DNA from 2 places in the Paeniglutamicibacter sp. ZC-3 genome. Region 2 is predicted to be linked to the other one. Evidence: riboswitches for the same ligand, from Rfam matches in the RefSeq annotation. Region 2 holds a riboswitch; the other holds the start of a gene.
What was found. A riboswitch is a leader RNA that binds a small molecule or an ion and turns the genes downstream of it on or off. The one in region 2 is predicted to bind S-adenosylmethionine.

Region 1: it holds a riboswitch for S-adenosylmethionine, as region 2 does, so the genes downstream of both, OIU93_RS09395 (O-acetylhomoserine aminocarboxypropyltransferase/cysteine synthase family protein) here and OIU93_RS02680 (hypothetical protein) in region 2, are expected to answer to the same signal.

The regions. Positions count from the first base shown of each region.
Region 1 covers NZ_JAOYTG010000007.1:8,345-13,211, reverse strand. Annotated here, with positions in the region: gene OIU93_RS09410 (aromatic ring-hydroxylating dioxygenase subunit alpha) at 1-360, shown strand, start outside; gene OIU93_RS09405 (ferredoxin reductase) at 387-1,823, shown strand; gene OIU93_RS09400 (histidine phosphatase family protein) at 1,961-2,512, opposite strand; SAM riboswitch class I at 2,645-2,740, shown strand; gene OIU93_RS09395 (O-acetylhomoserine aminocarboxypropyltransferase/cysteine synthase family protein) at 2,906-4,279, shown strand; gene OIU93_RS09390 (CoA-binding protein) at 4,279-4,779, shown strand.
Region 2 covers NZ_JAOYTG010000001.1:600,686-605,552, forward strand. Annotated here, with positions in the region: gene OIU93_RS02670 (zinc-dependent alcohol dehydrogenase family protein) at 1-393, opposite strand, end outside; gene OIU93_RS02675 (agmatine/peptidylarginine deiminase) at 623-1,651, shown strand; SAM riboswitch class IV at 1,761-1,893, shown strand; gene OIU93_RS02680 (hypothetical protein) at 1,916-2,200, shown strand; gene OIU93_RS02685 (PDR/VanB family oxidoreductase) at 2,220-3,227, opposite strand; gene OIU93_RS02690 (aminotransferase class I/II-fold pyridoxal phosphate-dependent enzyme) at 3,224-4,375, opposite strand; gene OIU93_RS02695 (amino acid ABC transporter ATP-binding protein) at 4,414-4,867, opposite strand, start outside.

The DNA of each region.
Region 1 (4,867 bases), on a different contig from region 2:
GGGGACCTGCGCGACTTCCGCCTCGGCCGCTGCTCGATGCACCTGCAACCCAACAGCTGGTTCCACTTCCTCGGCGACCACGTCATCACCTTCGCAGTGTTCCCCGTCAACGAGCACCAAACCCTGGTGCGCACCACCTGGCTGGTCGCCGACGACGCCGTGGAAGGCGACGACTACGACCTGGAGAAACTCACGCACACCTGGAAGCAGACCAACCTGCAGGACAAGGAATTCGTCGAACTCTGCCAAAAGGGAGCCGGCAGCCCCGCCTACGAACCAGGGCCGTACATGAAAAGCGAATACCAGGTCGAGGCATTCATCAACTGGTACATCCAGCGCGTGCAGGAACACCTGTCGTGACCATGACCACGACCGAGCCCACAATCATGACCGAGACCACGACCACGACCATTACCGCGCCCCACCAGGAGCCACAGCGCATCCGCGGCCTGGAAATGCCGTGGAACCGCGTGCTGGGCAGCACCGAGGGACCGGCCAGTGCCGCGCGCGCCCTGGGCCCCTGGCACCCGCAGGAGTTCCTGGCCGAATGCGTCGAGATTGTTCCGGAAGTCGGTGGAATGCTGACCTTCGTGTTCCGCCGCGCAGACGGCGCGCCCCTCGCGTTCCGCCCGGGTCAATACGTGAACATCGCCTTCCCCGTGAACGGCGAGGGCGGGGACCCGATCGACCGCAGCTACTCCCTGTCCAGTTCGCCCACGAAACCGTGGACCTTCGACATCACGGTGAAGCGAGACCCGGCCGGCCGGGTCTCGCCGTGGGTGCACGAAAACGTCGGACCCGGCACGGTGCTCGAGATGCTCGGACCCGTCGGCGCCTTCCACCTGCCCGACGCCGACCGGCGGGCGCGCTACCTCCTGCTGGCCGCGGGCTCCGGCATCACCCCGATCATGTCCATGCTGCGGACCATCCACTCGCTGCCCGGACAGGCCGACGTGGTGGTGCTCTATCACGGTGCCGCACCCGGAGGCTTCGCCTTCCACCAGGAACTGGGCTACATCGCCACCGTGGATTCGCGCGTCACCGTCCACTTCTCCCTGGGCGACCGCAGCGCGCCCGCGGACTGGGAAGGCCTCACCGGACGGCTGACCACCGCGATGCTGGACGAGGTGGCGCCAGATGCCAACGGACGCCAGGTCTATGCCTGCGGCCCCGAGGGCTACCTGAACAACGTGTCCGAACTGCTCGCCGCAGTCGGCGTCGACGACACCTCCATCCACATGGAATTCTTCTCCGGAGACTGCGAGACGACCCTGGAATACCAAGCGGAGGTCGCACTGGCTGAGGAGATTGCCGAGGAAATCGCGGAGGAAATCGCCGATTCCGCGGAGGACTACTACGAAAGCCAGCCTTCCGCCCTGGGCATGTACGAACCGGCCTACGACGACGAGGGCCCGCTGGAGGCCACGGGACTGCCGCTCCAGGCGGCCGATCCCGACTTTGCCGAACCAGACCCCGTCGATTCCGAGGTTCCGGCCGCCGAGGCAGAAACAGCGGAACCCTCCGCCCCCGACGTTTCGGCATTCGACACCGTCGGCACCGGAAGCCTCACCCTGTCCTTCATGCGCACCGGCATCAACGTGCGCATCGACCCCGAGGAGAAGATCCTCGGCATTGCCCAGCGAGCCGGAGTCAGGATCGGCGCCAACTGCCAGGAAGGCATGTGCGGCTCCTGCAAGATCGTGAAGCTTTCCGGTGATATTGAGATGAACCACCAAGGCGGGATCCGCGCACGGGAGATCGAGGCCGGCAAGTTCCTGCCGTGCTGCTCGACCGCGCGGACCGATCTGGTGATCGACGCCTAGCTGGCTGGTTCCAGGAGGTGACGTCGGAAGCATGGATGGCGGGCATGGAGGTCATCGGCCCTCCCGGCGCAAGGCCAGGGGGTCGTCAAGGACGTTCCAGCCATGCCAACGTGGTTCATGTTGGAGGGCGGAATTTCCTAGTGTGCGGCGGCGGACAGGTGCCGCTGCAGCAGGCTGATGTCCACTTCGACGATCTGGCCATTGCGCAGCGGTTTGGTTCGCACGCCTCCCTGCAGCTCATCAACAGTCAGTCGGATCAATGTCCCGTGGGCCACGGCAATGATGTTCTTGCCCTCGTAACGCAGCACCAGCTCACTGAGGGCGGAAATCCCGCGCTTCACCACGTCTTCCTCGGGCTCTGCCGAGTGCAGCAGGAGGTCGATCTCCTCGCGGGGCAGGTCGCGGACCACACGGCCTTCGGCATTGCCGTAGTGGCGTTCCTGGAGACCGCCCAATTTTTCGGTCAGCGTCAACCCCAGGTCATGCCCGATGAGTTCCGCCGTTTCCGCTGCGCGGCCAAGCGTCGATGAGACCAGTACATCCCAGTGGCGGGTTGCCAGTTCCCGGCCCGCGCCACGTGCCTGCTCACGTCCCAGCTCATTGAGCGGAATATCCGTCTGACCCTGAAGTCGACCTTCGGCATTCCATGCCGTTTCACCGTGACGGACCAAAACCAAGGTTGCACTCATGGCCACAAGCCTAACCCGGCAGGAACGCCGCCGGGATCCGGTGCAGATCCTTCGATTCCCATCCCCCCCGGACGCAACCTAAGCACACATTCTTTGGCTACAGGCAATTTTCTTGCCACAATGGATCCCAGACCCCCATCCCGAGCGGCCGAGAGATCTGGCTTTACGACGCCGCAGCAACCTTCCACACTCCGGTGGACAAGGTGCTACCGCCAGAAACGATGGAGAACGCACCAGCGATCTTGGGTGTCGATGCGCCCGCAGGGAAACCCCTCCCCTAGGGCACTTCGGCACCGCATTCATCCGGGAGAAGCACCACCCGCCCCACCACAGGCGAGGACAGTCCGCACCCAGGGCTGCCCCAGCCGTATACGCAAGGAGTCAGCCACCCTCATGGCCGAACACCAATTTGGATTCCGCACGCGCGCGCTGCACGCCGGCGGCACCCCTGACGCCGAGCACGGCTCGCGCGCCGTTCCGATCTACCAGACCACGTCGTTTGTCTTCAAGGATTCCGACGACGCCGCGAACCTCTTTGCGCTGCAAAAGTACGGCAACATCTACTCCCGCATCGGCAACCCGACGGTGGCGGCATTCGAGGAGCGCATCGCCTCCCTCGAAGGCGGCATCGGCGCGGTGGCCACCGGCTCGGGCATGGCAGCTGAATTCATCACCTTCGCCGCACTTGCAGGCGCCGGGGACCACATCGTGGCCTCCTCCAAGCTCTACGGCGGCACCATCACCCAGCTCGACGTGACGCTGCGTCGATTCGGGGTGTCGACGACCTTCATCGACTCCACGGATCCGGCCGAGTTCGCCGCCGCCATCCAGGAAAACACCAAGGCCGTCTACACCGAAGTCGTGGCCAACCCCTCCGGCGACGTCGCCGACCTCAGGGGCCTGGCCGAGGTCGCCCACGCCGCGGGCCTCCCGCTGGTTGTCGATTCGACCCTCACCCCTCCGTACCTGTTGCGCCCGATCGAGCACGGTGCCGACATCGTTATCCACTCCGCCACCAAGTTCCTCGGCGGCCACGGCACCACCCTCGGCGGCATCGTCGTGGAGGCCGGCACCTTCAACTGGGGCAATGGCAAGTTCCCCGCGATGACCGAGCCCGTGGCCTCCTACGGCAACGTCTCCTGGTGGGACAACTTCGGCGAGTACGGCTTCCTGACCAAGTTGCGCAGCGAGCAGCTGCGCGACATCGGACCGGCACTGCCGGCACAGTCCGCGTTCCAGCTGCTGCAGGGCGTCGAGACCTTGCCCCAGCGCATGGACTCGCACCTGGCCAATGCCAAGGCCGTGGCCGCATGGCTGGAGGCCGACCCGCGCATTTCCTACGTGAACTACGCAGGCCTGCCCTCCCACCCGCACTACGAGCGTGCCCAGGAGCTGTTGCCCCTGGGCGTCGGCTCCGTGTTCAGCTTCGGAGTCAAGGGCGGCCGCGCCGCCGGCAGTGCCTTCATCGAGGCATTGCAGCTGGCCAGCCACCTGGCCAACGTCGGGGACGTGCGCACCCTGGTGCTGCACCCGGCTTCCACCACCCACCAGCAGCTCTCCGCCGACCAGCTGGTTGCGGCAGGCGTTCCCGAGGACCTGATCCGCTTCTCGGTGGGACTGGAAGACATCGATGACATCCTCTGGGACCTGGACCAGGCCCTGACCGCTTCGCAGCTGGTGGCCGACGCCCCGGCCGAGGAAGCCTACGACGGGGCAGCCTGCTCCATCGACGCCGCCCGCGCGGCCGCCGTGACGGGAGCCAAGTAATGAGCAACGCCGTGGAAACCCGCACCTGGGAAGGCCCGAACGCAGCCGAACGCCTCGAGATCCTGCGCAACACCAAGTCGATCGCGATCGTGGGCGCTTCCAACAAGCCCTCGCGCGCCAGCTACTTCGTGGCGACCTACCTGTTGTCCTCCTCCAAGTACAAGGTCTACTTCGTCAACCCGGTGCTCGATGAGATCCTGGGCCAGCCGGTCTACAAGTCGCTGGCCGACCTGCCGGAGACACCGGACCTGGTGGAGGTCTTCCGCAAGCACGACGACCTGCCCGGCGTCCTGGACGAGTCGATCGCCGTGGGGGCCAAGACCCTGTGGCTGCAACTGGGTTCCTGGCACGAGGAGGTCGCGGCCAAGGCCGAGGCCAACGGCCTGAATGTGGTGATGGACCGGTGCGTGAAGATCGAACACGCACGCTTCCACGGCGGGCTGCGCCTGGCCGGGTTCAACACCGGCGTCATCTCCTCCAAGCGCCAGCTGCTCGCCTAGCAAGACAGTCTGCCCCATGCGAAGGGTCCGTGCCCGAAACCCCATGGTTTCCGGCACGGACCCTTCCCATTGGAGGGAACCCGCGGGA
Region 2 (4,867 bases):
ATTGGGCACCCGCACCATCTCGCCTTGCCCGCCGTCCACGGGCAGCCCGTGCTCGTCCACCCCGCCCCAATGGGCCCGGTGTTCGCAAGCGACCTGGACGCCGTCGCGGCACGGAGGGCAGGCGCCGCAGCTATTGGCCCAGGGCGCCACCACGAAGTCGCCCACGGCCAGGGTTGAAACCCCTTCGCCGACCGCCTCGATGCGGCCGATGAACTCGTGGCCGATGCGCCGGGGCCTGGGCGTTTGGCTGACCCCGCGATAGGGCCAGAGGTCCGAGCCGCAGACGCACGAGGCGGTGACGCGCACGATGGCGTCGGTGTCGGCGAGCAATGTCGGCTCGGGGCAGTTTTCGACGCGGATGTCCCGCGGTCCGTGGATCAGGGTGGCGCGCATGTGTTCCTCCGCAAAGTGGTGGGCCGGCAATGGTTCCACTCTATGCCCAGCCTGCTGCCGCTACTCGGATACCAGCGCTGGCTTCCCGCGGAGAGGCGCACACCCCTTGCGCACGCTCCGGTCAACCAGCATAATAAATGAACGATATTCATTTAGCGTGATGGCCATCCCATGCACCTTGTCCGGCGCCGGCGTATCGCGCACCACCTACCAAGCAGGAGCACACACCATGAGTTGGTCAATGCCCGCCGAGACCTCGGCCCAGAAGCGCGTCTGGATGGCCTTCCCCCACGAGGGATACACGCTGGGCGTCACCGGGGCCGAGGCCCACGCGGCTCGCTCGACCTGGGCCAACGTCGCCCACGCGGTGGCCGGGTTCGCCCCGGTCGTCATGGTGGTGGACCCCGCCGACGTGGAAATTGCCGCACGCTATCTCGATGAGCGCATCGAGGTCCGCACGGCCGAGCTCAACGACGCCTGGATGCGCGACATCGGGCCGACCTTCGTTACCGACGAGCACGGCGGGCTCGCCGCGGTGGACTGGGTGTTCAACGGCTGGGGCGCCCAGGACTGGGCTGCCTGGGACAAGGACGAGAAGATCGGTGCCATCGTGGCCGAGTGGGCCGGCGCGCCCCGCATCGCCTCGACCCTGGTCAACGAGGGCGGCGGCATCCACGTCGACGGGCAGGGCACGGTGCTGGCCACCGAGACCGTGCAGCTGGATCCCGGGCGCAACCCCGGCATCACCAAGGCCGAGGTCGAGGAGGAGTTCGCGCGCACCCTGGGCGCCACCAAGGTACATTGGCTCCCGCGCGGGCTGACCCGCGACAGCGAGGAATTCGGCACCCGCGGACATGTGGACATCGTGGCGACCATCCCCTCCCCCGGCACCGTGCTGGTTCACATGCAGGAGGACCCCGAGCACCCGGACTACGCGGCCAGCCGGGAAATCGCCGCGTCCTTCCGCGGCGCCACCGACGCCAGGGGCCGCGAATTCACCGTGATCGAGGTCCCTGCCCCTGCGACGCTGCGCGACACCGAGGGGTTCGTGGACTACAGCTACATCAACCACCTGGTCGTCAACGACGGGGTGGTGGCCTGCACCTTCAACGACCCCAACGACGAAAAGGCCCTGGCCGTCCTGGCCGACGCCTACCCGGGGCGCAAGGTGGTGGGCGTTGATGCCCGCGAGCTCTTCGCCCGCGGCGGCGGCATCCACTGCATCACCCAGCAGGAGCCGATGCCGACGGTGAAATGAACCCCCCTCTCGGGAAGGCAGGGTCACTCGCCGTCACAGATGACCGTTTGTTGCTCCCCGCACGCCCGCGCTGGCAAAGTGTCCCCGCTTCGCCGTAGGGTTGGATCAGCTTCACGAGTTCTGGTTGCCGCCTAGGCATAGCTCCGACTAAAACAGACGCCAACCCCATAGTTGCACGGTGGGTGGTTCGGATGACGAAGCGGCCCTGTCGCGCATCCCGCACGAAAGGGCAAGGACAACGAACCCCAAGGACGTGTGCACATCATGTACGGCCCCACCCTGACTTCCGCCCCCACGGATAACCCGCTTCCGCGCTTCACCGGCGACTGGATCACTGCTTGGCTCCGCCTCGACGCGGACACCGACCTGCTGCACATTGGCGCGGGTCCCGACGAGTGGGTGCTCGAGGCACTGGCCCCGCACAAGCTCTCGGCCGCATTGGTCGGCCGCGGCCCCGTCGAGGTCCAGTTCAACCCCGAGCTGCTGGTTCTCCTGCTGCCCGGGGCCCACGAACTGGTCGGCAGCTCGTTCTTCCGCCTGCGCGCCTGACGCCCCGCCGGGCCTGGTGCTAGATGTCCAGCACCAGGCGCCCGCCCTTGCAACGCGACACGCAGATCATCATGGTGTCGCCGGCCTCCCGCTCCTGATCGCTGAGCAGCGAATCGCGGTGGTCGATCTCCCCCGCGACCACCGGGGTCTCGCAGGTCCCGCAGATGCCCTCCCGGCAGGAGTTCAGCACCTGCACCCCGACTTCTTCCAGTGCGGTGAGGATGCTGGTGCCCACCGGAACCTGCACCTGAAGGCCTTCGGTCGTCTCTACGGTGAATTCATGGTCTCCCGCGGCAGGCGCGCTCGCGGCCGCGTCGGCGACAAAGCGTTCAAAGTGGAACCGTGCGGGGTCCTGCCAACCGGTGGTGAGCGTGGCGATGTAGTCCAGCAGCGGGCCGGGGCCGCACACATAGGCGTGGAATCCCGCCGCCGGGCCGCCGAGCAGCTCGCCCAGGGGATAGAGCCCGGATTCGTCGTCCGCGTGCACGTGGACCTTCTCGCCGTACTGTGCCAGTTCGCCGGTGAAGGCCATGGAGCTGCGGCTGCGCCCCAGATAGACAAGGCGCCACGGCACCCCGGAGGCCTCGGCCGCGCGCAGCATGGGCAGGATGGGCGTGATGCCGATGCCCCCGGCGATGAACACGTATTCGGGTGCGGGCCCGAGCGCGAAATTGTTGCGCGGGCTCCTGACGCGCAGCTGCTCGCCGGGCTTCAGTTGGTCGTGGATGTAGGCGGATCCGCCGCGGCCGGCGGGCTCCCGCAACACCCCCAGCCGCCAGCGCGGCTCCCCGGGGGCGGAGCACAGGGAGTATTGGCGCAGCAGCCCGTTGGGGAGCATGACGTCGATGTGCGATCCCGGACTCCAGTCCGGCAGGGCGAGCCCGTCCGGGCGGGCAATGCCCAGGGAGAGAACCGATTCGGATTCCCGCCGGATGTCCACCACGTCCACGACGAAGAACCCGTCCTCGCTCGTCTGGCTGGTCGCCACCGGTTCCTCGATGATGTGCTTTTCACTTGTGCTGATCACGATGCACCTCCAGTGCTGTGGATTGGGTGGGTGGTGAGTACTGTCTGCGGCGTTTGAGGGGGCCGCGCCGCTGCCGGCTCGTCCAAGGCGGCCAGGATTGCGAGGGAGGCCAGACGCGGGCCAATGGTCACCCGCACTCCCGCGCCGTCGAAGGCCCGGACCGACACCCCGTGCGCGGCGCACGCGCGTTCGATGACGGTCGCCAGCCGGCCGTCTTCCGGGATCCAGAGGAAGTTGCCTCCGCTGCATGGGACGCCAATACCGCGGGCCTCCAGTTTCCGGTGCAGGAATTCGCGTTCGCCCGCCACCGCGGCCACGGTGCCGAGCAGGTAGTCGGTGTCGGCGAGGGCCGCCACGGCGCCGGCCTCTGCCACCGCGCTCAGCCCAAAGGGCGGGGCCACCTTGCGAATGGCGCGGACGATGTCCTCCCCTCCCAGCAGGTATCCGGCCCGCGCCCCGGCCAGGGCATGGGCCTTGGAGAAGGTCCGCAGGATCACCAGGTTCGGGTACTTGGGCAGCAGCATCAGGGTGTCGCCACTGGATTCGGAGAACTCGATGTAGGCCTCGTCGAGCACCACGAGCACCCGGCCCGGAACCCTCGCGAGGAAGGATTCGACTTCGTTGATCCCCAGCACCGTTCCGGTGGGGTTGTTGGGATTGCACAGCAGCACCACCGCGGTGCGTTCGGTGATGGCACGGAGCATGGCCTCCGGGTCGTGGCGATGGGCCGCGTCCAGCGGCACCTGGACGCCCCGGGCCCCTGCCAGCGTGACCAGGATCGGATAGGCCTCATAGCTGCGCCAGGCGTACAGCACCTCGTCGCCCGGCCCGGCGAACGCGGCAAGGACCTGGCCCAGCAGGGCCAGGGACCCTGCCCCCACCGCAACCTGGGTGCCGGGCAGCCCGAGCGTGTCGGACAGCGCGGCCACCAGCCGGTCCCCGGCCAGGCTCGGATAGCGGTTGGAGCGTTGCACGCTGGCCGCCATGGCCGCAACGGCAGCGGGCGAGGGCGACATCCAGGATTCGTTGGAGGAAGCCACCCACCGCACCTTCCCCGCGGCCGGCGAGCGCGAATAGTTCGGCAGCAGGTTCACCAGGTTGCGCGGCCGTGGTGTCGCCTCGCGTGCGCCGGATTGCTCGTGGGACATCTGGTCCTTCCTTCTCCGGGTGGATTCCATCGACGCCCTTAGGCCAAGACCTTGGACAGGAAGGCCTGGGTTCTGGGTTCGCGGGGGTCCTCCAGGACCTGCCTGGGGCTGCCGGATTCCACCAGCTGCCCGTCCGCCATGAAGTGCACGACGTCCCCGACTTCCTTGGCGAAGCCCATTTCGTGGGTCACCACGATCATGGTCATCCCCGAAGCCGCCAGGGAAGTCATGACCTCCAGCACCTCCCCCACCAGCTCCGGGTCGAGCGCGGAGGTCGGCTCGTCGAAGAGCATGAGCTTTGGCTTCAGGGCCAGGGCCCGGGCGATGGCCACGCGTTGCTGCTGGCCCCCGGAGAGCTGCGCGGGGTAGTGCTGGTACTTGTCTGCCAATCCCACCCGGTCCAGCAGTTCCATGCCTTCGGCCATGGCCTTCGCGCGCGATTTGCGCTGCACGATGGTCGGTCCCTCAATCACGTTCTCCAGGGCGGTCCGG